3 regions of the Streptomyces sp. NPDC005281 genome follow, and region 2 is predicted to be linked to each of the others. Evidence: riboswitches for the same ligand, from Rfam matches in the RefSeq annotation. Region 2 holds a riboswitch; each other region holds the start of a gene.
The links. A riboswitch is a leader RNA that binds a small molecule or an ion and turns the genes downstream of it on or off. The one in region 2 is predicted to bind S-adenosylmethionine.
Positions count from the first base shown of each region.

Region 1 (7,563 bases), on a different contig from region 2:
GGCGCAGAGCGCTGGGACGCGGTGAGCGGCACGGTCACCGCCCCCGCTCCGCACCCCGGGGTGGCCTCCGTCCGCGCCGAACTGCCCGGGTTCCTCGACGGGATCGGGGCCTGGCAGGGCACCTGGATCGAGGAGAAGGGCCGCGCGGTCGCCGTGCACACGCGGCGCGCCGGCGACCCCCAGGCCGCGTTCGAGGCGCTGCGGGAGCCGCTCGGCGAACTCGCCGCCAGGCACGGTCTGATCGTCGAGCCGGGCCGCATGGTCCTTGAGCTGCGCCCGCCGGGCATGGACAAGGGCGTCGCCCTCATGGAGTACGTACGGGAGATCGGCGCCGAGGCCGTCCTGTACGCGGGCGACGACCTGGGCGACCTGCCCGCCTTCGCCGCCGTCGACAAGCTCCGCTCCGAGGGGATCCCCGGGCTCCTGGTGTGCAGCGGCAGCTCCGAGGTCGCCGAACTCGCCGAACGCGCCGACCTGGTGGTCGACGGGCCGGCCGGGGTCGTCCGCCTCCTTGCCGCTCTCGCGGCCGCCCTCGGCTGACCCGGTCGCCTGTCGCCCCGGGCGGGCCGGGGCGGGGGGCAGGCCTTTTTCGCCCCCTCCGCCCCTACCCGTCCCGTACCCGGGGCTCCGCCCCGGACCCCGCTCCTCAAACGCCGGAGGGGCTGATTTCAGGCTGGGATCTCGCTCAGCCCTCCAGCTCGTGCAGCTGGTCCAGGAACCACTGGGCGGGCGGCAGCGCGGTGGCCGCGGCGGCCAGCCGCTTGGTGCGCTCCGCCCGTTCGCCGGGCTGCATGCCGAGCGCCTCGTGCAGCGCCCGCGCCGTACCGGTGATGTCGTACGGGTTCACCGTGATCGCGTCCTCGCCCAGTTCCTCGTAGGCCCCGGCCTCCCGCGACAGGACCAGCACGCAGCCCTCGTCGGAGACGACCGGGACCTCCTTGGCGACGAGGTTCATGCCGTCCCTGATGGGGTTGACGAGGGCGACGTCGGCCAGCCGGTACGCGGCGAGCGAGCGCGCGAAGTCGTCCTTCACATGCAGCACCACCGGGGTCCAGCCGGGCGTTCCGTAACCGGAGTTGATCTCGTCGGCGAGCCGCTGCACCTCGGCCGTGTAGTCCCGGTAGACCGCGAGGTCCTGCCGCGACGGATAGGCGAAGGCCACATGGACGACCCGCTCGCGCCACTCGGGGTGGTCGTCGAGCAGCTGCCGGTACGCCAGCAGCCCCCGCACGATGTTCTTGGACAGCTCGGTCCGGTCGACGCGCACGATCGCCTTGCGGTCCGCGCCGATCTCCTCGCGCAGCGCGGCCATCCGTTCCTCGACGTCCGCCCGGTGCGAGCGTTCGCGCAGGAACTCGGCGTCCGCGCCGAGGCCGTGCACCCCGATGAGGGTCTCCCGCAGGGGCGCCCCTGCGCCGTCCAGGTGCACGACCGCCCGGGGCGCCCCCGATGACCAGGACCCGGTACGGCGCCCGGGGGCGGCCGTCTCCGCGCAGCGCAGGAACGCCGTGGCCCACCGCCAGGTCAGGAAGGCCACCCGGTCGGCGCCGAGCATGCCCGCCATCAGCTCCGCGCTGATGTCGTCGGGGAGCATCCGGAAGTAGTCCTCGGGTGCCCACGGGGTGTGGGAGAAGTGGCCGATGCGCAGGTCGGGGCGCAGTTCGCGGAGCATCCCGGGCACCAGGCACAGGTGGTAGTCCTGGACCAGCACCGCCGCGCCCTCGGCAGCCTCCTCGGCCAGCGCCTCGGCGAAGGCGCGGTTGTAGGTCCGGTACGACTCCCACCGGCTCCGGAACTCCGCGTCGAAGACCGGCTCCAGCGGGGTCTGGTAGAGCATGTGGTGGACGAACCACAGCACGGAGTTGGCGATGCCGTTGTAGGCGTCGGCGTGCACCTCGCCGTCGATGGCGAGCATGCGAACGCCGTCCTCGCCGACTCCGCGCCTGACGGCCTCGCGGTCGCCGTCGCCGAGAGCGGAGCACACCCAGAGGGCGCCCGCTTCCGGCCCGATCGCCGAGAGTCCCGAGACGAGTCCGCCGCCGCCGCGCCTGGCGTGCAGCGAGTCGTCCTCTCGTACCTCGTACGTGACCGGGCCGCGGTTGGACGCGACCAGAATCCGGTGGGCACCATGCGTTGAAGCCATGCCTCGAAACCTAGCCCCGTGTCGAAACGCTCAAACGCGCCCTTCGGCCGTATGCGATCGCGGCCGTCCGGGCCGGTCTAGGCGGCCTTGCGCCGCTGGTACTCGGAGATTTCGGTCATCGGCGGCCTTTCCTCGGTGTCCACGGAGTACGTGCGCGGCCGGAAACCGTCCCGGCCGCGCTCGAACTGGGTGAGGGAGGGCCGGATCAGGTGGCCGCGGGCCAGCCGGAGCTGGGCGGTGCGGTAGATCGCCGCGGCCATCCGGCCCAGCGCTTGTCCGTCCTGGTGGCGGTGCTTGCGCACCCCGACGTCGACCTGGGCGAGGGCGTCGAGACCCACCAGGTGCAGGGAGTCGACGAGCATGCCGAGTTCCACGCCGTAGCCGACGGGGAAGGGGAGCTGTTCGAGCAGGGAGCGGCGGGCCGCGTACTCGCCGCCGAGCGGCTGGACGAAGCCCGCGAGCTGGGGCCAGTGCATGTTCAGCAGGGGGCGGGCCATCAGCTCGGTGACCCGGCCGCCCTGCCCGCCGGTGCCGGCCAGCGGGCGGTCGTACATCGCCTTGACCAGGTCCACGCCGGGATCGGTGAGCAGCGGGCCCACGATGCCGGAGACGAAGTCGGACGAGAACTCCTTGAGGTCCGCGTCGATGAAACAGACGATGTCCCCGCTCGTCACGAGCAGCGACCGCCACAGCACCTCGCCCTTGCCGGGCACGGCCGGAATCCGCGGCAGGATGTCGTCGCGGTGCACGACCCGCGCGCCCGCGGCGGCGGCGACCGCGGAGGTGCGGTCCGTGGAGCCCGAGTCGACGACGACGATCTCGTCGACGAGCGGCACCTGCTGCATCAGGTCGTGGCGGATGATCGCGACGATCTCGCCGACCGTCTCCTCCTCGTTGAGCGCGGGCAGCACGACACTCACCGTCGACCCGCTGACGCGTTTGGCCGCCATGAGCCTGTGCAGCGGTCGGTCGGTCACGGACCAGGAGCGTGTGCTCAGCCAGCTTTCGACTTCTCTCAGCACCGTCTGCGGCTCCTCACTGTCTGATCACACGCTCTCATCGGCGTGCCCGCTGCGGCCAGCGGCAGATCGATCGGCTCGTCTCGCGGTTCGGACGACTATCTCAACTGTCCTGGCCTTCGGTTACAGTCTTGAACAACGCGCATGACCATCGCATGTCCTGGATCATGGGCGTGTATCGCGTTCAACAGTTCAACAATCAAATACCGCTCATCCAGAGGGGCAGAGGGATACGGCCCGATGAAGCCCCGGCAACCCTCCAGCCGGTCTCGTACCGATCGATGTCGATCGCGTCGCGAGGCTCCCGGCTCGGGAAGGTGCCAAATCCGTCTCACGGCGAAGTGCGCTGTGAGGAAGATGAGGAGAAAGGGCCTCGCCTCCATGGCTGCGCAGACAGTTGCAAGCACCACGAACTCCGCCGAAACGGTCGATCTCGGCCCGGCCGCGGCGCTTTCCTGCCGCGAGTGCGGACACCGCGTCCCGCTCGGCCCGGTCTTCGCCTGCGAGGAGTGTTTCGGCCCGCTGGAGATCGCCTACGACTTCTCGGCCTACGACACCGAAGAGCTCCGCAAGCAGATCGAAGCGGGACCCGCGAACATCTGGCGCTACGCGCCGCTCCTGCCCGTCCCCGCGGACGTGGCGGACAAGCCGAACATCAACCCGGGCTGGACCAAGCTCGTCCAGGCCGACAACCTGGCCCGTGAGCTCGGGGTCGACGCCGGAAAGCTGTTCGTCAAGGACGACTCCGGCAACCCGACGCACTCCTTCAAGGACCGCGTCGTCGCCCAGGCCATCGAGGCCGCCCGCGCCTTCGGCTTCACCACCCTCTCCTGCTCCTCCACCGGCAACCTCGCCGGAGCCGTCGGCGCCGCTGCGGCCCGCGCCGGCTTCCGTTCCTGCGTGTTCATCCCGCACGACCTGGAGCAGGGCAAGGTCGTCATGGCCGCGGTCTACGGCGGCGAACTCGTCGGCATCGAGGGCAACTACGACGACGTGAACCGTTTCTGCTCCGAGCTGATCGGCGACCCGGCCGGCGAGGGCTGGGGATTCGTCAACGTCAACCTGCGGCCCTACTACGCCGAGGGTTCCAAGACCCTGGCGTACGAGATCTGCGAGCAGCTCGGCTGGAAGCTCCCCGACCAGCTGGTCGTGCCGATCGCCTCCGGCTCCCAGCTCACGAAGATCGACAAGGGCCTCCAGGAGCTGATCAAGCTCGGACTCGTCGAGGACAGGCCGTACAAGATCTTCGGCGCCCAGGCCGAGGGCTGCTCCCCGGTCTCCGTCGCCTACAAGGCGGGCCACGACGTCGTACGGCCGCAGAAGCCGGACACCATCGCCAAGTCGCTCGCCATCGGCAACCCGGCGGACGGGCCGTACGTGCTGGACATCGCGCGCCGCACCGGAGGCGCGGTGGAGGACGTGAACGACGAGCAGATCGTCGACGCGATCAAGCTGCTCGCGCGCACCGAGGGCATCTTCGCGGAGACCGCCGGCGGGGTGACCGTCGGCGTCACCCGCAAGCTGATCGAGAACGGTCTCCTGGACCCGGCCCTCACCACGGTCGTTCTGAACACCGGCGACGGCCTCAAGACCCTGGACGCGGTGGCCTCCGACACCGGGCTGACCGCGACCATCCGCCCGAACCTCGACTCCTTCCGAGAGGCTGGCCTCGCATCATGAGCGTCAACGTCCGCATCCCCACCATCCTGCGCACCTACACCGGTGGCGCCGCCGAGGTGACGGCCGAGGGCGCGACCCTCGCCGAGGTCATCGGCGACCTGGAGAAGAACCACACGGGCATCGCCGCGCGCGTTCTGGACGACCAGGGCAAGCTGCGCCGCTTCGTGAACGTGTACGTCAACGACGACGACGTGCGCTTCGAGCAGGGTCTGGAGACGGCGACCCCGGACGGTGTGGGCGTCTCGATCATTCCGGCCGTCGCCGGAGGCTGATCGTTACCCTCGGTAATGCCGAACACATTGCGTTCACATAATTGCCCCCTCCGTAAGACAAGCGGAGGGGGCAATTCTGTAGGGTTGAACGCGCTAGAGTTGGGGAAGCCACTCCGCTTTTGATGTTGGTTTCATGCCGGGCGCATATGAGTGAGCATTCGCCGGCCGACAAGAAGTAGCCAAAGTAGCTCGCCTTTTTGGGCACTTTATGGCATTTATGGGGCCCGACTTGCCCCGGATTCTTGCATGTCCTCCGCATATCATTGATCAGCCATGCCCAGAATTCTCGTCCGATTGACCTGTTGCAGAGGGCAGTTGGACAGATACATTCAGCCGCGGTCGACGCGTTCCGGCGCACACCCCCAACCAATGGGGGGTGAGGTCTGACCCGGATCCGCGAAGTGTGGATCTGTGCAAGGGCCAGTAATAGGGGAGTTAGGCATGGCTCAGGGCACCGTCAAGTGGTTCAACGCGGAGAAGGGGTACGGCTTCATCGCGGTCGACGGTGGTGCGGACGTCTTCGTGCACTACAGCGCGATTCAGATGGACGGCTACCGCACCCTTGAAGAGGGTCAGCGAGTGGAGTTCGAGATCTCGCAGGGCCAGAAGGGTCCGCAGGCGGACATGGTCAAACTCGCCGTCTGATCCGGGCGCGAACGACCACCGACTCAACTCACGCACGAGGGGCCCGCATCCCACCAGGGATGCGGGCCCCTCGTGCGTGCTCGGCCGCCCCCGTCAACCCGTTGCCGGACGGCTCGCTTCGCGAGCGCACCCTGCGCCCGCCCGTCGCCCGACCGCCACCCCCCAACGGGCTCGCTTCGCGAGGGCACCTTGCACTCGGGGGGGTCGAGTGCTAATCATTGGCGTTAGCACTCTCCCAGTGAGAGTGACAGAATTTGGATCGGGTCAGCGAGGCCCGCGGGCCTGTGGGGCAAGGAACCACAAGGCTTGCAGGCCGTCCGTCGCGGGCGCGGGCACGATCCGGAGCAATCCACCCCGTCCGGGAGGACCACTTCACATGGCCAAGATCATCGCGTTCGACGAGGAGGCACGGCGCGGTCTCGAGCGCGGGATGAACCAGCTCGCCGACGCCGTCAAGGTCACCCTCGGCCCCAAGGGCCGTAACGTCGTCCTCGAGAAGAAGTGGGGCGCGCCCACGATCACCAACGATGGTGTTTCCATCGCCAAGGAGATCGAGCTCGAGGACCCGTACGAGAAGATCGGCGCCGAGCTGGTCAAGGAAGTCGCCAAGAAGACGGACGACGTCGCCGGTGACGGTACGACCACGGCGACCGTTCTCGCCCAGGCGCTCGTGCGCGAGGGTCTGCGCAACGTCGCCGCCGGCGCCAACCCGATGGCCCTCAAGCGCGGTATCGAGAAGGCCGTCGAGGCCGTCTCCGGTGCCCTGCTCGAGCAGGCCAAGGATGTCGAGACCAAGGAGCAGATCGCTTCCACGGCCTCCATCTCCGCCGCCGACACCCAGATCGGCGAGCTCATCGCCGAGGCGATGGACAAGGTCGGCAAGGAAGGCGTCATCACCGTCGAGGAGTCCCAGACCTTCGGTCTGGAGCTGGAACTCACCGAGGGTATGCGCTTCGACAAGGGCTACATCTCGGCGTACTTCGCCACCGACATGGAGCGTATGGAGGCCGTCCTCGACGACCCGTACATCCTGATCGCGAACTCCAAGATCGCGAACGTGAAGGACCTGCTCCCGCTCCTCGAGAAGGTCATGCAGGGCGGCAAGCCGCTGCTGATCATCGCCGAGGACGTCGAGGGCGAGGCCCTGTCGACCCTGGTCGTCAACAAGATCCGTGGCACCTTCAAGTCCGTCGCCGTCAAGGCCCCGGGCTTCGGTGACCGCCGCAAGGCCATGCTCGGCGACATCGCCATCCTCACGGGCGGCGAGGTCATCTCCGAGGAGGTCGGCCTCAAGCTGGAGAACGCGGGTCTTGACCTGCTGGGCCGCGCCCGCAAGGTCGTCATCACCAAGGACGAGACCACGATCGTCGACGGCTCCGGCTCTGCCGACCAGGTCGCCGGCCGCGTGAACCAGATCCGTGCCGAGATCGAGAACTCGGACTCGGACTACGACCGCGAGAAGCTCCAGGAGCGTCTGGCGAAGCTGGCCGGCGGCGTGGCCGTCATCAAGGCCGGTGCCGCCACCGAGGTCGAGCTCAAGGAGCGCAAGCACCGCATCGAGGACGCCGTTCGCAACGCGAAGGCGGCCGTCGAGGAGGGCATCGTCGCCGGTGGTGGCGTGGCCCTGCTCCAGGCTTCCTCGGTCTTCGAGAAGCTCGAGCTCACGGGTGACGAGGCGACCGGCGCCAACGCCGTGCGTCTGGCCCTGGAGGCCCCGCTCAAGCAGATCGCCGTCAACGGTGGTCTCGAGGGTGGCGTCATTGTCGAGAAGGTGCGCAACCTTCCCGTCGGCCACGGCCTGAAC
Region 1 is NZ_JBEXGX010000001.1:456,784-464,346, reverse strand. Features, by position in the region: gene otsB (trehalose-phosphatase) at 1-540, shown strand, start outside; gene ABZV42_RS01975 (trehalose-6-phosphate synthase) at 686-2,143, opposite strand; gene ABZV42_RS01970 (glucosyl-3-phosphoglycerate synthase) at 2,221-3,165, opposite strand; SAM riboswitch class I at 3,370-3,526, shown strand; gene thrC (threonine synthase) at 3,544-4,842, shown strand; gene ABZV42_RS01960 (MoaD/ThiS family protein) at 4,839-5,114, shown strand; gene ABZV42_RS01955 (cold-shock protein) at 5,556-5,759, shown strand; gene groL (chaperonin GroEL) at 6,136-7,563, shown strand, end outside.
Region 1: another riboswitch for S-adenosylmethionine. It lies ahead of thrC (threonine synthase); the one in region 2 lies ahead of ABZV42_RS14670 (aminotransferase class V-fold PLP-dependent enzyme).

Region 2 (7,563 bases):
CTGTGGTCTCCACCATCCGTTCACCCCAATATCCGTGCGGGGCCCGCTCCGTCAGGAGCCGGCGCCCGGCCTGTCCACGAGTTCGACCTGATCCACCGCGTTGCACCAACGGCACCGCACCGACTCGATGGTCTCACTGACCACCTCGCGCTCCTCGACCTTGGGCTCTCCGGCCAGGTCCAGGTGCACATACTCGACGACCTTCGACGAGCGGGTCACGTCGAAACGCGTGAGGTTGCCGCAGAGGGCGCAGCGCCAGCGGGTCTTGGCGTCGGGCAGGGGAACCGTCATAGGGCAGCCGCATTCCTTCTAGTGTCCGTCCGGCCCCGGATTTCCCGGTGCTTTGGCTCGTAACCCTACGGCCTGGCGGGTACTCGACGCTCGGCTGTCCATGGCGGCGAGGCGGTCTGTGTGCATGGGTCCGGTTGCGTCATGCTCTGGACCATGATCGGCAATTGGAGTGCGACGGTCGGCAGGGCGCTGCGGGGCCGGTCGGCGCCGGTGACGTACGGACTGATCGTCCTGTGCTGCCTGATCTTCGTGATCGGTCCCGCCTCGGGTCTGGATCCCGCGTACGGCACCGGGGACGGGCTGCTGGTCGCGCAGCGGGCGTACTTCCGCCGCTGGGGCGTGGTGCCGGCCGGCCTGTTCGGCGGGGCGCCGGGCGAGGCGCTCACTCCCGCGACCGCCCTGTTCATCCACGGCAGCTGGCTCCACCTCCTGGGCAACATGCTGTTCTTCTACGTCTTCGGGCTGATGACCGAGGAACGCATGGGGCACGTGGAGTTCGCCCTCTTCTACCTGGGCTGCGGGTATCTGGCCCTCCTCGGCTACGCGGCCGCCAACGCGAGCTCGCAGCAGTCCCTGGTCGGGGCCTCCGGGGCGATCTCCGCGGTGCTCGGCGCGTTCCTCTACCTGTTCCCCAGGGCCCGGGTGACCAGTCTCTTCCCGTTCCTGTTCTTCCTGCCGCTGCGGTTCCCGGCCTGGGTGGTGCTGCCGTTCTGGTTCACGCTGCAATGGCTGGCGGCGGGCCGCAGCTCCTCGGGCCCCGGGGTCGCCTACCTGGCCCACCTGATCGGCTTCTCCCTGGGTTTCGCCTACGCCTGGGCGCGGTTCCGCGGCCGCCCGGCGATCGTGCCCCTCCGCGGGGTGCTGCCGGGGCCCCCGGTGGAGCGGCCGGGCCGGGTGGACCGCGAGTAGGGTGAGATCCCCAGCAGCGGCCCCCTAGGGAGAGAACCAGCCGTGATCACCGCGATCGTCCTCATCAAGACCAGCGTGGACCGGATCCCCGAGATCGCCGAGTCGATCGCGTCACTGGAGAGCGTCAGCGAGGTCTTCTCCGTCACCGGCACCTACGACCTGATCGCGATGGTCCGGGTCAAGGCCCACGACGATCTCGCGGACGTCATCCCCGGCAAGATCAGCAAGATCCCGGGCGTCGAGGCGACGGACACGCACGTGGCGTTCCGTACGTACTCCCAGCACGACCTGGAGGCGGCGTTCGCGATCGGTCTCGACTCCTGACCGACGCGGCACCGCCTCCGGGCGGAACCGTTCTCGGCGTCAGAACGCGGGGACGCAACGGCCGCCCTCGGTGCGGTACTGCCAGCGCGCGCCGTCCCTGACGAGCTCGCGCACCGCGCGGACGAACCGCTCGACGTGCTCGTCGGGGGTGCCGGCCCCGAAGCTGACGCGGATCGCGTTGAGGGACTTCTCGCCGGGGGCAGCCTCGGGGGCTCCGCACTCCCCCTGGGTCTCCGGCGCGCTGCCGAGCAGCGTGCGGACGAGCGGGTGGGCGCAGAAGAGGCCGTCGCGGACGCCGATGCCGTACTCGGCGGAGAGCGCCGCCGCGAAGTGCGAGCTGTTCCAGCCCTCGACGACGAAGGAGATGACGCCGACCCGCGGGGCGTCGTCGCCGAAGAGGGACAGGACCCGGACCTCGGGGACCTCGGCGAGACCCTCACGGACCGTGCGGATCAGACGCTGCTCGCGGGCGAGAAGGTTGTCGAAGCCCTCCTCGGTGAGGGCCTTGCAGGCCGAGGCGATCGAGTAGGCGCCGATGACGTTCGGCGAGCCGGCCTCGTGCCGGGCGGCGCTGTCGTGCCACTCCACGTCCACGCCGCCGTCCGCGCGCCGGGTCACCTTGCGGCTGGCGCCGCCGCCCGCGAGGTACGGGTCGGCCTCGCGCAGCCAGTCGGAGCGGCCCGCGAGGACACCGGAACCGAAGGGCGCGTACAGCTTGTGCCCGGAGAAGGCGACCCAGTCGACGTCGAGGTCCTGGACCGACACCGGGTGGTGCGGGGCGAGCTGCGCGGCGTCGAGGACGATACGGGCGCCGTACGCGTGCGCGGCGGCGGCCAGCTCCCGCACCGGCCACAGTTCGCCGGTGACGTTCGAGGCGCCGGTGACGCAGACCAGGGCCGGTCCGTGGGGGTCGCGGCCGGCGAGGGCTCGCTCCAGGGTGTCGACGGCCTCGCCCGGGGTGCGCGGGGCGTTCAGGTAGGTGACGCGGGCGTCGCGCCAGGGCAGCAGCGAGGCGTGGTGCTCGGTCTCGAAGACGAAGACCTGGCAGTCGGCGGGGAGCGCGGCGGCGAGCAGGTTGAGCGAGTCGGTGGTGGAGCGGGTGAAGACGACCTGGTCGCCGGCGCGGCAGTCGAGGAACTCCTCGACGGTCCTGCGGGCGTTCTCGAAGAGGTCGGTGGAGAGCTGCGAGAGGTAGCCGGCGCCCCGGTGGACGCTGCCGTAGTACGGCGCGTACGCGGCGACGTCGTCCCACACCCGCTGGAGGGCGGGCGCGCTGGCCGCGTAGTCGAGAGCCGCGTAGGTCACCTCGCCGCCGGTGACGAGCGGGACGGTGACATCCCGGCCCAGAACGGCCAGAGGGGCACAAAGGGACTGGTCGGCGGCAACGGTGGAGACAGACATGGCGAGCTCCTGTGAGAGGCAGGCGGGATCACCGCGCGAGCCGGCCGCCCGAAGGCGTGGCTCAGCGCGGGAAAGGGTGAAAAAGGGTGTGCGGGGGCGGGGCTCTACGCCCTATCGCATTCGCTTGCTCACAGAAGGCTCCCTCGTACGACCAGGACCCCTGGTTGCGTCCGCCCGAGGGGGCGGGAGGGGTCCGCGCTTGCCGTAGGCCTCGCTGCCTACGACCTGGTCCTCACCCGGGGCACCCCGCCACGGACGGAGGGTTGCCGGACAGCCGGCCGGGGCCTGATGGCTGTCACTCATGACCTGATACAGCATCTTGCCAGAGGATCTTCCACGCGCAAGGCGCAGTCCAGGATCCGGACTGCGCCTCGCTCCGTGTCAGGGGCGGATCAGCGGGGCGGGTTCCCGAACCCGTGGCCCGTTCAGGCGTTGCTGGCCGCCACCCAGCGGTCCAGGGTCAGCCTCGCGGCACCCGAGTCGATCGCCTCGGCCGCCTTCTCCATGCCGGCGCGGAGCTGGTCGGCGAGCGACGCGCCGGTCGGCGACAGGGCCACCAGCGCCGCGGCCGAGTTCAGCAGGACCGCGTCCCGTACGGGCCCGGTCTCGCCGTCCAGCACCCGCCGGGCGACCTCCGCGTTGTACGAGGCGTCGGCGCCGCGCAGGGCCTCCACGGGGACGATGTCGAGCCCGACGTCGCGCGGGTCGAAGCGCTCCTCGGTGACCGCGCCGTCGCGGACCACCCAGACGTGGGAGCCCGCCGTGGTGGTCAGCTCGTCGAGACCGTCGTCACCGCGGAAGACCAGCGAGGAGTTGCCGCGCTCCGCGAACACGCCCGCCACGATCGGCGCCATCCGGGCATCGGCGACGCCGACCGCCTGGGCCTTCACCCGCGCCGGGTTGGTCAGCGGTCCGAGCACGTTGAAGGTGGTCCGGATGCCCAACTGGCCGCGGGCCGCCGCCACATGACGCAGCGCCGGGTGGAACTTGACCGCGAAGCAGAAGGTGATCCCGGCCTCCTCGGCCACCGCGGCGACCCGGCTCACCGGCAGTTGGAGATTGACGCCGAGCTTCTCCAGGACGTCCGACGCCCCGGACGCGGAGGACGCCGCCCGGTTGCCGTGCTTGACGACCTTGGCGCCGGTGCCGGCCACCACGATGGAGGACATCGTGGAGATGTTGACGGTCTTCGCGCCGTCGCCGCCCGTTCCGACGATGTCGACGGTGTGCCCGGGCACTTCGATCACATTGGCGTGCTCGTACATCGCCCGGACGAGTCCGGCGATCTCCTGGACGGTCTCGCCCTTGGCCCGCAGGGCGACCACGAACCCGGCGATCTGCGCGTCGGTCGCCTCGCCGCGCATGATGCGGTCCATCGCCCAGGCCGTGTCGTCCGCGCTCTGGTCGCGGCCTTCGAGCAGTCCGTTCAGTACGGCGGGCCAGGAACGGCCCGCCGCGGTGTCGCCTCCAGCGGGGTTCACAGCGCTCATGGTCGCTCCTGGGTTCGTAGGTCACACGGTCGCGGGTGACCCGGTCGTGGGTGACGCGGTCGCGGGTGACGCGGGGTGGATCGCCCCGCACCACCGGGTGAGTCCACCCTATCCAGCCCGGAGACGGCGAAGAGCCCCGTCCAGTGCATGGACGGGGCTCCTGCCGTGGCGGACTGCCGGGGATCAGTGGTGGCCGTGGCCGCTCGCGATCTCCTTGTACTCCTCGACGGTGGGCTTGGGGATCTGGCCTTCCTCCCCGTAGAAGCCCTCGCTCATCTTGGCGCGCAGCTTCTGCGCGCCCGAGACCTTGCGCTCGACACCGTTCTCGTCGACCGTCGGGCCGATCTCGGCCGGCTTGTACTGCTCGTGCGCGGTGAGCGTGTGCAGCGCGTCCTGGCTGAGCGGCTCGTGCACCTCGATGAACTCACCGTGCGGCAGGCGCTTGATGATGCCCGACTCGCGGCCGTGCAGCACCTTGTCCCGGTCCCGGCGCTGGAGGCCGAGGCAGATCCGCTTGGTGGCGATGAAGGTGAGCACCGGCACGACGAAGAAGGCGATCCGCACGAACCAGGTGATCGAGTTGATCGCCAGGTGGAAGTGCGTGGCCCAGATGTCGTTGCCGCCGCCGACGAGCAGGACGAAGTACCAGCTGATCCAGGCGGCACCGAACGCGGTCCGGGTCGGGACGTTGCGCGGGCGGTCCAGGATGTGGTGCTCGCGCTTGTCGCCGGTGACCCAGGACTCGATGAACGGGTAGACCGCGATCGCGACCAGGACCAGCGGGAAGATCACCAGCGGGATGAACACGCCCAGGACGAGCGTGTGACCCCAGAGGTTGATCTCCCAGCCCGGCATGACACGGATCAGGCCTTCGGAGAAGCCCATGTACCAGTCGGGCTGGGCGCCCGTGGACACCATGTCCGGACGATACGGACCCATCGACCAGATCGGGTTGATCGAGGCGATCGCCGCGATGGCCGCGATGACACCGAAGACCAGGAAGAAGAAGCCTCCGGCCTTGGCCATGTAGACCGGCAGCAGCGGCATGCCGACGACGTTGTTGTTCGTCTTGCCGGGACCCGCGAACTGCGTGTGCTTGTGGTAGAAGACCAGGATCAGGTGGCCGACGACCAGGCCGAGCATGATGCCCGGCAGCAGCAGCACGTGCACCGAGTAGAAGCGGGCCACGAAGTCGCCGCCCGGGAACTCGCCGCCGAACAGGAAGAACGACAGGTACGTGCCCACGATCGGCACGGACAGGACCGCGCCCTCCATGAAGCGGACGCCGGTGCCGGAGAGCAGGTCGTCCGGGAGCGAGTAACCGGTGAAGCCGGTGAACATGCCGAGGACGAACAGCAGGAATCCGAAGACCCAGTTGATCTCACGGGGCTTGCGGAACGCACCCGTGAAGAACACGCGCATCATGTGCACGAACATGCCGGCGAGGAAGACCAGCGCGGCCCAGTGGTGGATCTGCCGGATCAGCAGGCCACCGCGCACATCGAAGGAGATGTGCATGGTCGAGTTGAACGCCTCGGACATCAGCTGTCCCTGCAGGGGGACGTAACTGCCGTTGTACTGCACCTCGTTCATCGACGGGTGGAAGAACAACGTCAGGTACACACCCGTGAGGATGATGATGATGAAGCTGTAGAGGCAGATCTCACCCAGCATGAACGACCAGTGGTCGGGGAAGATCTTGCGCATGTTGGACTTGGCCAGGGAGTAGATCCCCAGACGGCCGTCGGCCCAGTCTGCGACCCGCTCACCGGCGGGCGCCTTCTCGCGCGAGGGGCGCGAGTCGGAGGTGGTGGTAGTGCTCATCCGCGCTCCCAGAATGCAGGACCGACGGGCTCTTCGAAGTCGCTGAGCGCTTCGAGGTAACCCTCAGCGTTCACGCCGATGCGCAGCTGCGGCAGGGCGTGACCGGCCGGGCCGAAGATCACCCGGGCGCCGTCGGAGAGGTCGAAGGTGGACTGGTGGCACGGGCACAGCGCGTGGTGCGTCTGCTGCTCGTACAGGGAGATCGGGCAGCCGACGTGGGTGCAGATCTTCGAGTACGCCACGATGCCCTGGTAGGACCACTCGAGTTCCTGCTTGTCCTTGATGTCGTCCGGCTGGAGCCGGATGATCATCAGGGCCGACTTGGCGATCTCCTTCTGGAAGTCCTCGTCGTCCTGCTCCAGGCCCTCGGGCTTGGCGAAGGTGAGCGAGCCGACGGCCACGTCCGAGGGACGCAGCGGCTCGTTCGTGTTCATGTTGACGAGGAGCTTGCCCTTGGACCACAGCGTGTGGCGCAGCTTCGTGCCGGGCAGCGGGCCGAGGTCGCGCAGCAGCACGACGCCGGAGAGCGGGAACAGGGCCAGCGCGCCGAACATCGTGTTGCGGATCAGCTTGCGGCGGCCGAGCGCGGACTCCTTGGCGCCGTCCCGGAAGTCGGCCAGGACCTTCGCCTTGACGTCGGGCGCGGCCTCGATCGGGTGACGCTCGTCGGCGATCTCGACGTCGGACATCAGGGTGCGGGCCCAGTGGACCGCGCCCGCGCCGATCGAGAACAGCGCCACACCGAGACACATGCCCAGCGCGAAGTTCAGCGCGCCGATGTGCCCGAGCGGGAACACGAAGATCGACTTGTCGTTCGGGATCGCCACGTACGAGGCGATGAAGCCGACGGTGGCAACCATCGACAGCACGAACAGCATGGCGACCAGACGCTCGGACCGCTTGGCGGCCTGCTCGTCGATGTCCTGGATGCGGTGCTCGTGGGGCGGCAGCCCCGGGTCCGCGAACGGGTTCTGCTCGTCCGCGACGGCTACCGGACCGTGACCGTGACCGGCGTGGTCGTCGGAGGCCCGCTCAGCGGGCACGTTCTCTTCTGGAATGTCTTGGCTACTCATGACTTCTTGGCCTTTGCGGTCCGAGCGGCGACCCAGACGGCGACGGCGACCAGGGTTCCGAGACCGAAGACCCAGCCGAACAGGCCTTCGCTGACCGGCCCGAGGCCGCCCAGCTCGAGTCCGCCCTGGCTCACGGTTTCGTCACCGTTGACCGCGTCGAGGTACGCGATGATGTCCTGCTTGTTCTTCTCCGTCAGCGTCGTGTCGGGGAAGGACGGCATGTTCTGCGGGCCCGTCTGCATGGCCTCGTA
Region 2 is NZ_JBEXGX010000009.1:17,371-24,933, forward strand. Features, by position in the region: gene ABZV42_RS14650 (NYN domain-containing protein) at 1-16, opposite strand, end outside; gene ABZV42_RS14655 (hypothetical protein) at 52-291, opposite strand; gene ABZV42_RS14660 (rhomboid family intramembrane serine protease) at 445-1,200, shown strand; gene ABZV42_RS14665 (Lrp/AsnC ligand binding domain-containing protein) at 1,243-1,524, shown strand; gene ABZV42_RS14670 (aminotransferase class V-fold PLP-dependent enzyme) at 1,564-2,925, opposite strand; SAM riboswitch class IV at 3,116-3,232, opposite strand; gene trpD (anthranilate phosphoribosyltransferase) at 3,351-4,415, opposite strand; gene ABZV42_RS14680 (cytochrome bc complex cytochrome b subunit) at 4,599-6,239, opposite strand; gene ABZV42_RS14685 (Rieske 2Fe-2S domain-containing protein) at 6,236-7,312, opposite strand; gene ABZV42_RS14690 (c-type cytochrome) at 7,309-7,563, opposite strand, start outside.

Region 3 (7,563 bases), on a different contig from region 2:
GAGGTCATGTCCTCGAAGAGGAGGGTCGTGAGGATGTAGACGGGCGGAATGAGCAGAGCCGTTCCGATGCCTTCAAGGATCGAATTGCCGACGATCAGGACGCCCAGTCCTGGGGACAGGGCGCTCAGCAGGGCGCCGACGCCGTACACCGTCAGACCGGCGAGGAAGCAGCGCTTGCGTCCGTAGCGGTCCGTCAGTTTCCCGCCGGGGATCATCAGCGCGGCCATCACCAGCAGAAAGATCGTGATCGCGACCTGCACGCCCTGAACGGTGGTGTCGAGATCGTTGCTGATGTCGTTGATCATCACGTTCATGTTGGAGCCGGCGAAACTACAGATGAACTGGGCCAGGGCGAGCGGGGCGAGGACTCGTCGCTGCGCCGCCGACGGCCGTTTCGCGGGGCCGGTTTCAGCCATCGTCGTTCCTTCTGGCCGCCGGACGTGTGATGCGGGAGTCGGCCTCCCACGCTCATAGCGTGCGCTGAACACCGTGGGACCGCACGTGGGCGGGGGCGGACCGGGTGGACCCTCGCGGCAGGTGTTCCGGGCCGAACGGGCGGGCGTCGATCCCGGCGATGGGACAGAGTCACGCCATGGACGGCTGTGGATGACGTGGTCGATCGAGGGCGCCGGGTGCGCGCCGGCCAGAACGTCGCCGACGCGGAGGCGGCCTGCCGCGCTCTGGCCGGCCGGCTCCGCCCGGCGGTGGAGGCGGACTGGGGACAGACAACCGGGACAGGCCACCGGGGTGGACCGGGGCGGACCGGGGCAGACAACCGGGGCCGGCCACCTGAGCCGGTGGCCGGGGCCGGTCCCGCGCACGACGTCCGCGCGAGGGCCCGCCCACCTGCCCGGCGGCCTCCCCGGCCGGCCGCCTCCCCAGTTCCGAGGGGAGGGTCAGGCGTCCGACGCCGCATCGCTCCCGTGCCGAAAGGCGGGGTGATCGCCGAGACGGCGTACGTAGTCCAGGAGCCGGGGTTGCGAGCGGAGGACCTCCGGCCCGCCAAGACCGGTGAGGGCCACCCACACGTCGACGTCCGCCGCCGTGAGGGAGTCGCCCAGGACGTAGGGCCGCGCGCTGAGTCGGCAGTCGAGCAGGTCCAGGGCCGCCGCGAGTTCCGAGGGCCGGGCCGACGGGACGACATCGCGGTCCAGCAGATCGCGGAGGGCTTCGATGTCGGCGGTGAGGGACGAAGGCCAGAGCGTGGACGGGCATGTCGTGGTGTGGCCGGAGAGCAGCCCGGCGAGATCGCGGAGGATGTCGGGCGTGTGGTTGCTGACGATGCGTCCGCTCCAGCGGTCGCACAGCGCGGGCGCCGTGAGCGGCCCGTCGAAGTGATGCTCGGTGGCCTCGTAGGCGCGGCGCAGCGACGCGAATGCGTCGGGGGTGCGGGCGGGGTCCGTCAGGAGGGTGGTGGCGACCGAGTCCTTCAGGCCGAGCAGTCCGAGAGTGATGGCGATCCGCAGCGAGTGCGGACAACTCCGTGACAGGTAGAGCTCGTAGCGGTGCGGAGCGGGGTAGAAGCCGCCGGCCAGGCCCACACCGATGCGGCTGTCGACGCGGTGGGGGAGCGCGGACGGGGTCGCCGCCGGCTTGAGCCGAAGGGCCGAGGGGAACGAGATCTGTTCACAGGGGCGCGAGCTGGCAGTGGTGGAATTGCGCGAAGCTGTCTCGGGCATGACTCTCCCTGGAGGAAGACGGAAGCCACCGCCGCCTTGTGGGCACCGACGGCCGGATGCGGATTGACTGCGCTTGTCGCGCCGGTCCGGATCCAGGGACTGTCGTTCGGATCAGGTCGGCCTGACGCAGGGCGCCCCCTCGGCCGGGCCGAGCGGGGTGTGGTGCGTGCGGCCGCGGGGCGGGGGACGTCGGCGACCTACGACACACCGTCGCTGGGGTCCTCCGCGCTCGAAGAGCCTCGGGGAGTGCGGGTCACACCCGCGCCGCGCGACATGATCCGAACGACAGGCCCTGGCGGACCGGTCGCGAATCAGTAGGCGCTGGAGACACGCAACAGATCGATGTGCAGGCGCCTCGTCAAGCCGTTCCTTGGCATTCCCACCGGTCCCGACTCCGGGGCTCGCGAGAAGCGAGACCGCGCTTGCCCCGCCGCACCGGCGGGACCCGGTCGTCACCCGGGGCACCCCGTCGCGGCGGAAGGGTTGCCTGTCAGCGGGCCGGGGCCGATGACCACTGGAGCGGGGCGGACCCGCACCGTGGGCGCTGACAATCGTGACCGTCCATGTCAGTCTCGGTGCGCTCTGTCGCGCCGTCAAGAAGGCCGGTAGCGCGGTCTCACTTGGTGGTCACGCGCATTGACATTCTTTTCCGGGCAGCCCTAACGTGCGGCCCACAAGGGATGCCTTCGGGCCGGAGAGAAATGGTGACGGCGATGCGCACAGCTGACGGGACGGCCGCATGGCGGCGCCTCGGCCGCGATGTGCTCTGCGCCGACCGCTCCGTGGACCTGCTGCGCGTCAACAGCGCCCTGTGTACGGGTACGTGTCACCCCATCAGTCAGGGCTGACGGTTCCTCCGAGTCCCTGACGACCACCGCTGTCGCGGTGCGTCCGTTCCCTGTCCAGCACCCGTTTCGCGTGTAACCGCGCACCGCCTCGTACCGAGCCGTCTCCGTTCGGCACGGCGCTGCCGCTCGCGTGCTTCCGGGCTGTCCGAATCCGCTGGAGCTCCCCATGAGCCAACCTCCCGGCAGCGCTGTGTCCTTCGGATCAGCGCCCCCAGCCGAGGCCATCCCCCGTACCGACTTCCCCGCCGCGTCCGAACCCCTGTCGGCCCAGCGGGTTCTTCCGCTCCGGCGTCCCGGCCGCTGGATCGTCACGGCCGTCGTGCTCGTCCTGGTCGCACAGGTCACCCACGGCCTGGTGACCAACCCCTTCTACCAGTGGGACCGCTTCGCCTACTGGTTCTTTCGCCCGGTCATTCTCGATGGCCTGCTCATCACCCTCGAAGTCGCCTTCTACAGCGCGGTGCTCGGCCTGCTGGGCGGTGTCCTGCTGGCTCTGGCCAGGCTCTCCCCGAGCCCGGTGCTCCGCGCGGTGAGCTGGGTCTACACCTGGCTGTTCCGGTCGGTGCCGCTGATCGTGGTGCTGCTGTTCCTCTACAACTTCAGCGCGCTGTACCGGACGCTGAGCGTGGGCGTTCCCTTCGGGCCGGCCTTCTTCACCTTCGACGAGTCCCATCTGGCCACCGACATGGCCGTCGCCGTCGTAGGGCTGAGCCTGAACGAAGCGGCCTACGCCTCCGAAGTGGTACGCGGCGGAATTCTCTCCGTCGACCAGGGGCAGCACGAGGCGGCCGCCGCCCTGGGACTGCCGAAGCGCTACCAGTTCGCGAGGATCGTCTTCCCGCAGGCGCTGCGCTCCATCACCCCCAACTACGTCAACCAGCTGATCGGCCTGATCAAGGGCACCTCGCTGGTCTTCTACGTGTCCCTGCTCGACCTGTTCGGCTCCGTGCAGAGCATGGGCAGCACCTACCCCGGCGACATCGTGCCGCTGCTCCTCGTCGCCACCGCCTGGTACCTGATCCTCACGAGCGTCGTGTCCGTCGTCCAGTTCTACGTCGAGCGGCACTACTCGCGGGGCGCGCTGCGCACGCTGCCGCCGACCCCGTTGCAGAAGGTGCGAGGCGGTCTGCGTGACGTACGGGCGCGGGTCCGCAGGGAGACGGCGATATGAGCGGCGAGACGAAGAGCCCACGGCCCGCGGCCGTGGAGGTGCACGACGTCCACAAGTGGTACGGCACCCAACAGGTCCTGCGGGGTGTGCGGTTGACGGTGCGGCCCGGTGAGGTGACGGTCGTCGTCGGTCCGTCCGGATCCGGCAAGTCCACCCTGCTTCGCGTGATCAACCACCTGGAGAAGCCCGAGTCCGGCCATGTGCGTCTGAACGGCGAGCTCATCGGCGTACGCGGACAGGGCGAGCGCCTGAAGGAGCTGAGCGAGCGGGTCATCCTGGCCCAGCGCAGCCGCATCGGGTTCGTGTTCCAGAACTTCAACCTCTTCCCGCATCTGACCGTGCTGGACAACGTGGCCGCGGCTCCCGTGGCGATCGGCAAGCTCTCCAGGCCCGAGGCCCGGCAGCTGGCGCGCGATCTGCTCGCCCGCGTGGGGCTCTCGGACAAGGCCGGCGCCTATCCACGGCAGTTGTCGGGCGGCCAGCAACAGCGCGTCGCCATCGCCCGCGCCCTCGCTCTGCGGCCCGGAATCATCCTCTTCGACGAGCCGACGTCCGCGCTCGATCCCGAACTGGTCGGTGAAGTCCTCGCCGTCATCAAGGATCTGGCCCACAGCGGCACCACCCTCGTCATCGTCACCCACGAGATCGCCTTCGCCCGCGAGATCGCCGACCGCGTGATCTTCATGGACGAGGGCCGCGTCGTCGAACAGGGCACGCCCGCCGAGGTGTTGGACCACCCGCGACAGGCACGGACCAGGGACTTCCTGAGCAAGGTGCTCTGAGCCCGAGCCCGGGCCGGCCCTCCCGCCCCGAAAACCCGCGGCCCGCCGGGACCGCTCCCCCACATCTCACACCGCACACCCGACAAGGACAGTCATGCGCACCCTCAGCCCGAACAGCAGGACACTCCGCGGCATCGCCGCCACCGCCGCCGTCGCCTCCCTCGCCGCCACTCTCGCCGCGTGCGGGGGAGACAGCGACGCCGCCACTCGGACGCAGGCCGACGCGGCCGGAACCGTGACCGTGGGCGCGCTCTCCAACGGGGCCGCCAAGGAGGCCACGCTGAAGTTGTCCGAGGTGAAGTCGATCAGTGCCGAGCTGCCCAAGTCCGTCGCAGCGAAAGGCACGTTGGTGGTGGGCATCGGCGCACTGCCCGCCGGATCACCGCCGTTGAACTTCGTCGGACAGGACCAGAAGACGCTCACCGGCAGCGAACCCGACCTCGGCAAACTGGTCGCAGCGGTCCTCGGGCTGAAGCCGGTGGTGAAGAACTCGACCTGGGAGAACCTGTTCGTCGGTGTGGACAGCGGCAAGGTCGACGTCGCCTTCTCCAACGTCACCGACACCGAGGAGCGCAAGAGAAAGTACGAGTTCGCCTCGTACCGGAAGGACAACCTCGCCTTCGAGGTTCTGAAGAAGAGCACATGGAACTTCGACGGCGACTACCGGAACCTGGCGGGCAGGACCGTCGCGGTGGGCGCCGGCACCAACCAGGAGAAGATCCTCCTGGAGTGGAAGGGGAAGCTGGCCAAGGAGGGCAAGAAGCTCACCGTCAAGTACTACCAGGACAACAACGCCACGGCCCTGGCACTGAACAGCGGGAAGATCGACGCCTCCTTCGGCCCGAACCCCGCCGTCGCGTACCACGTCACCCAGAACGCCAAGTCGCCCAACCCAACGCGCAACGCGGGTCAGTTCTCCGGCGCGGGCACGACGATCCAGGGGCTGATCGCGGCCACCGCGAAGAAGGGCAGCGGGCTCGCGAAGCCGGTCGCCGATGCCATCAACTACCTGATCAAGAACGGCCAGTACGCCAAATGGCTGGCCGCCTGGAACCTCTCGAACGAGGCGGTGGAGACCTCCCAGGTCAACCCGCCCGGCCTCCCGCTCGACAACTCCTGAACCATCGCCGTCTCGGGGACTCCGTCGCGCGGCGGCGGAGTCCCGGGGCGGCGGAGTTCCGCGGCGCGTCCGGCGCCGGACCTCCTCGTACGGCCGATCAGGAAGGCACCTCCCGTGTCCTCGTCACCCTCTTCCCTGCACCTCGCCGTCGCGTTGGACGGCGCGGGCTGGCATCCGGCCGCCTGGCGCGAGCCCGTGGCCCGCCCCCGCGACCTGCTGACCGCCGCCTACTGGACCGGCCTGGTCACCGAGGCCGAGCGCGGTCTGCTCGATTTCGTGACCATCGAGGACGGGCTCGGCCTCCAGTCCTCCTCGCCGACCGGACCCGACGAGCGCACCGACCAGGTCCGCGGCCGTCTCGACGCCGTGCTCATCGCGTCGCGGATCGCGCCGCTGACGCGCCACATCGGCGTGGTGCCGACCGTCGTGGCCACCCACACCGAGCCGTTCCACATATCCAAGGCGATCGCCACCCTCGACTATGTGAGTTCCGGCCGCGCGGGACTGCGTGTGCAGATCAGCGCGCGCCAGAACGAGGCCGCGCACTTCGGGCGGCGCACGTTCCCGCCGTTCCGCTTCGAGGACTACGAGACACCCGCCGTGCAGAAGTTGGTGACCGACGTCTTCGACGAGGCCGCCGACTATGTCGAGGTCGTGCGCAGGCTCTGGGACAGCTGGGAGGACGACGCGGAGATCCGCGACGTCACCACGGGCCGCTTCATCGACCGCGACAAGCTGCACTACATCGACTTCGAGGGCAGGGACTTCCGCGTCAAGGGTCCCTCGATCACGCCCCGGCCGCCGCAGGGCCAGCCGATCGTCAGCGCCCTGGCCCATGCCACCGTCCCGTACCGGCTGGTGGCCCGCGCCGCCGACGTCGGCTATGTCACCCCGCACGACGCCGGCCAGGCCCGTGCCATCGTCCGGGAGATCCGCGCCGAGCAGACCGCGGCCGGCCGGGCAGGGGAGACCGTGCACGTCTTCGGCGACCTCGTGGTCTTCCTGGACGACGACGCCGGGGCCGCCGAGGCCCGCCGCGAGCGACTGGACGCCCTCGCGGGGCGGCCGTACAGCAGCGACGCCCGGATCTTCGCCGGAACACCCGCCCAACTCGCCGACCTGCTCCAGGAACTGAGCGAGGCGGGGCTGTCGGGTTTCCGGCTGCGACCCGCCGTCGTCGGGCACGACCTCCCCGCGATCACCCGGGCTCTGGTACCCGAACTCCAGCGCCGGGACGTGTTCCGGCGTGCCTACGAGGCCGACACCCTGCGCGGGCTGCTCGGCCTGTCCCGCCCCGCGAACCGCTACGCCACGACCGCCTGAGCCGGAAGGAACCCGACCATGAGCAAGCCGCTCAAGCAGATCCACCTCGCGGCGCACTTCCCCGGCGTCAACAACACCACCGTATGGAGCGACCCCGACGCGGGCAGCCACATCGAGTTCAGCTCCTTCGCGCATTTCGCCCGGACCGCCGAGCGCGCCAGGTTCGACTTCCTGTTCCTCGCCGAAGGCCTGCGCCTGCGTGAACAGGGCGGCCGCATCTACGACTTGGACGTCGTGGGGCGCCCCGACACCTTCACCGTCCTCAGCGCGCTCGCCGCCGTCACCGAACACCTCGGCCTGACCGGCACCATCAACTCCACCTTCAACGAGCCCTACGAGGTGGCCCGCCAGTTCGCGAGCCTCGACCATCTCTCCGGGGGCCGCGCCGCCTGGAACGTCGTCACCTCCTGGGACGCCTTCACCGGCGAGAACTTCAGGCGTGGCGGCTTCCTGGCGCAGGACGAGCGCTATTCCCGGGCCAAGGAGTTCCTGAGCACGGCGACCGAACTCTTCGACTCCTGGCGCGGGGACGAGATCGTCGCCGACCAGGGGACGGGAACGTTCCTGAGCGACGCCAAGGCCGGAGCGTTCGTCCATGAGGGCCGGCACTTCGACATCGAGGGCCGGTTCAACGTCCCGC
Region 3 is NZ_JBEXGX010000002.1:349,465-357,027, reverse strand. Features, by position in the region: gene ABZV42_RS04280 (MFS transporter) at 1-416, opposite strand, end outside; gene ABZV42_RS04275 (cell envelope biogenesis protein OmpA) at 897-1,679, opposite strand; gene ABZV42_RS04270 (putative leader peptide) at 1,991-2,056, opposite strand; SAM riboswitch class IV at 2,093-2,238, opposite strand; gene ABZV42_RS04265 (hypothetical protein) at 2,393-2,527, shown strand; gene ABZV42_RS04260 (amino acid ABC transporter permease) at 2,694-3,698, shown strand; gene ABZV42_RS04255 (amino acid ABC transporter ATP-binding protein) at 3,695-4,480, shown strand; gene ABZV42_RS04250 (ABC transporter substrate-binding protein) at 4,575-5,600, shown strand; gene ABZV42_RS04245 (LLM class flavin-dependent oxidoreductase) at 5,715-6,923, shown strand; gene ABZV42_RS04240 (NtaA/DmoA family FMN-dependent monooxygenase) at 6,942-7,563, shown strand, end outside.
Region 3: another riboswitch for S-adenosylmethionine. It lies ahead of ABZV42_RS04270 (putative leader peptide); the one in region 2 lies ahead of ABZV42_RS14670 (aminotransferase class V-fold PLP-dependent enzyme).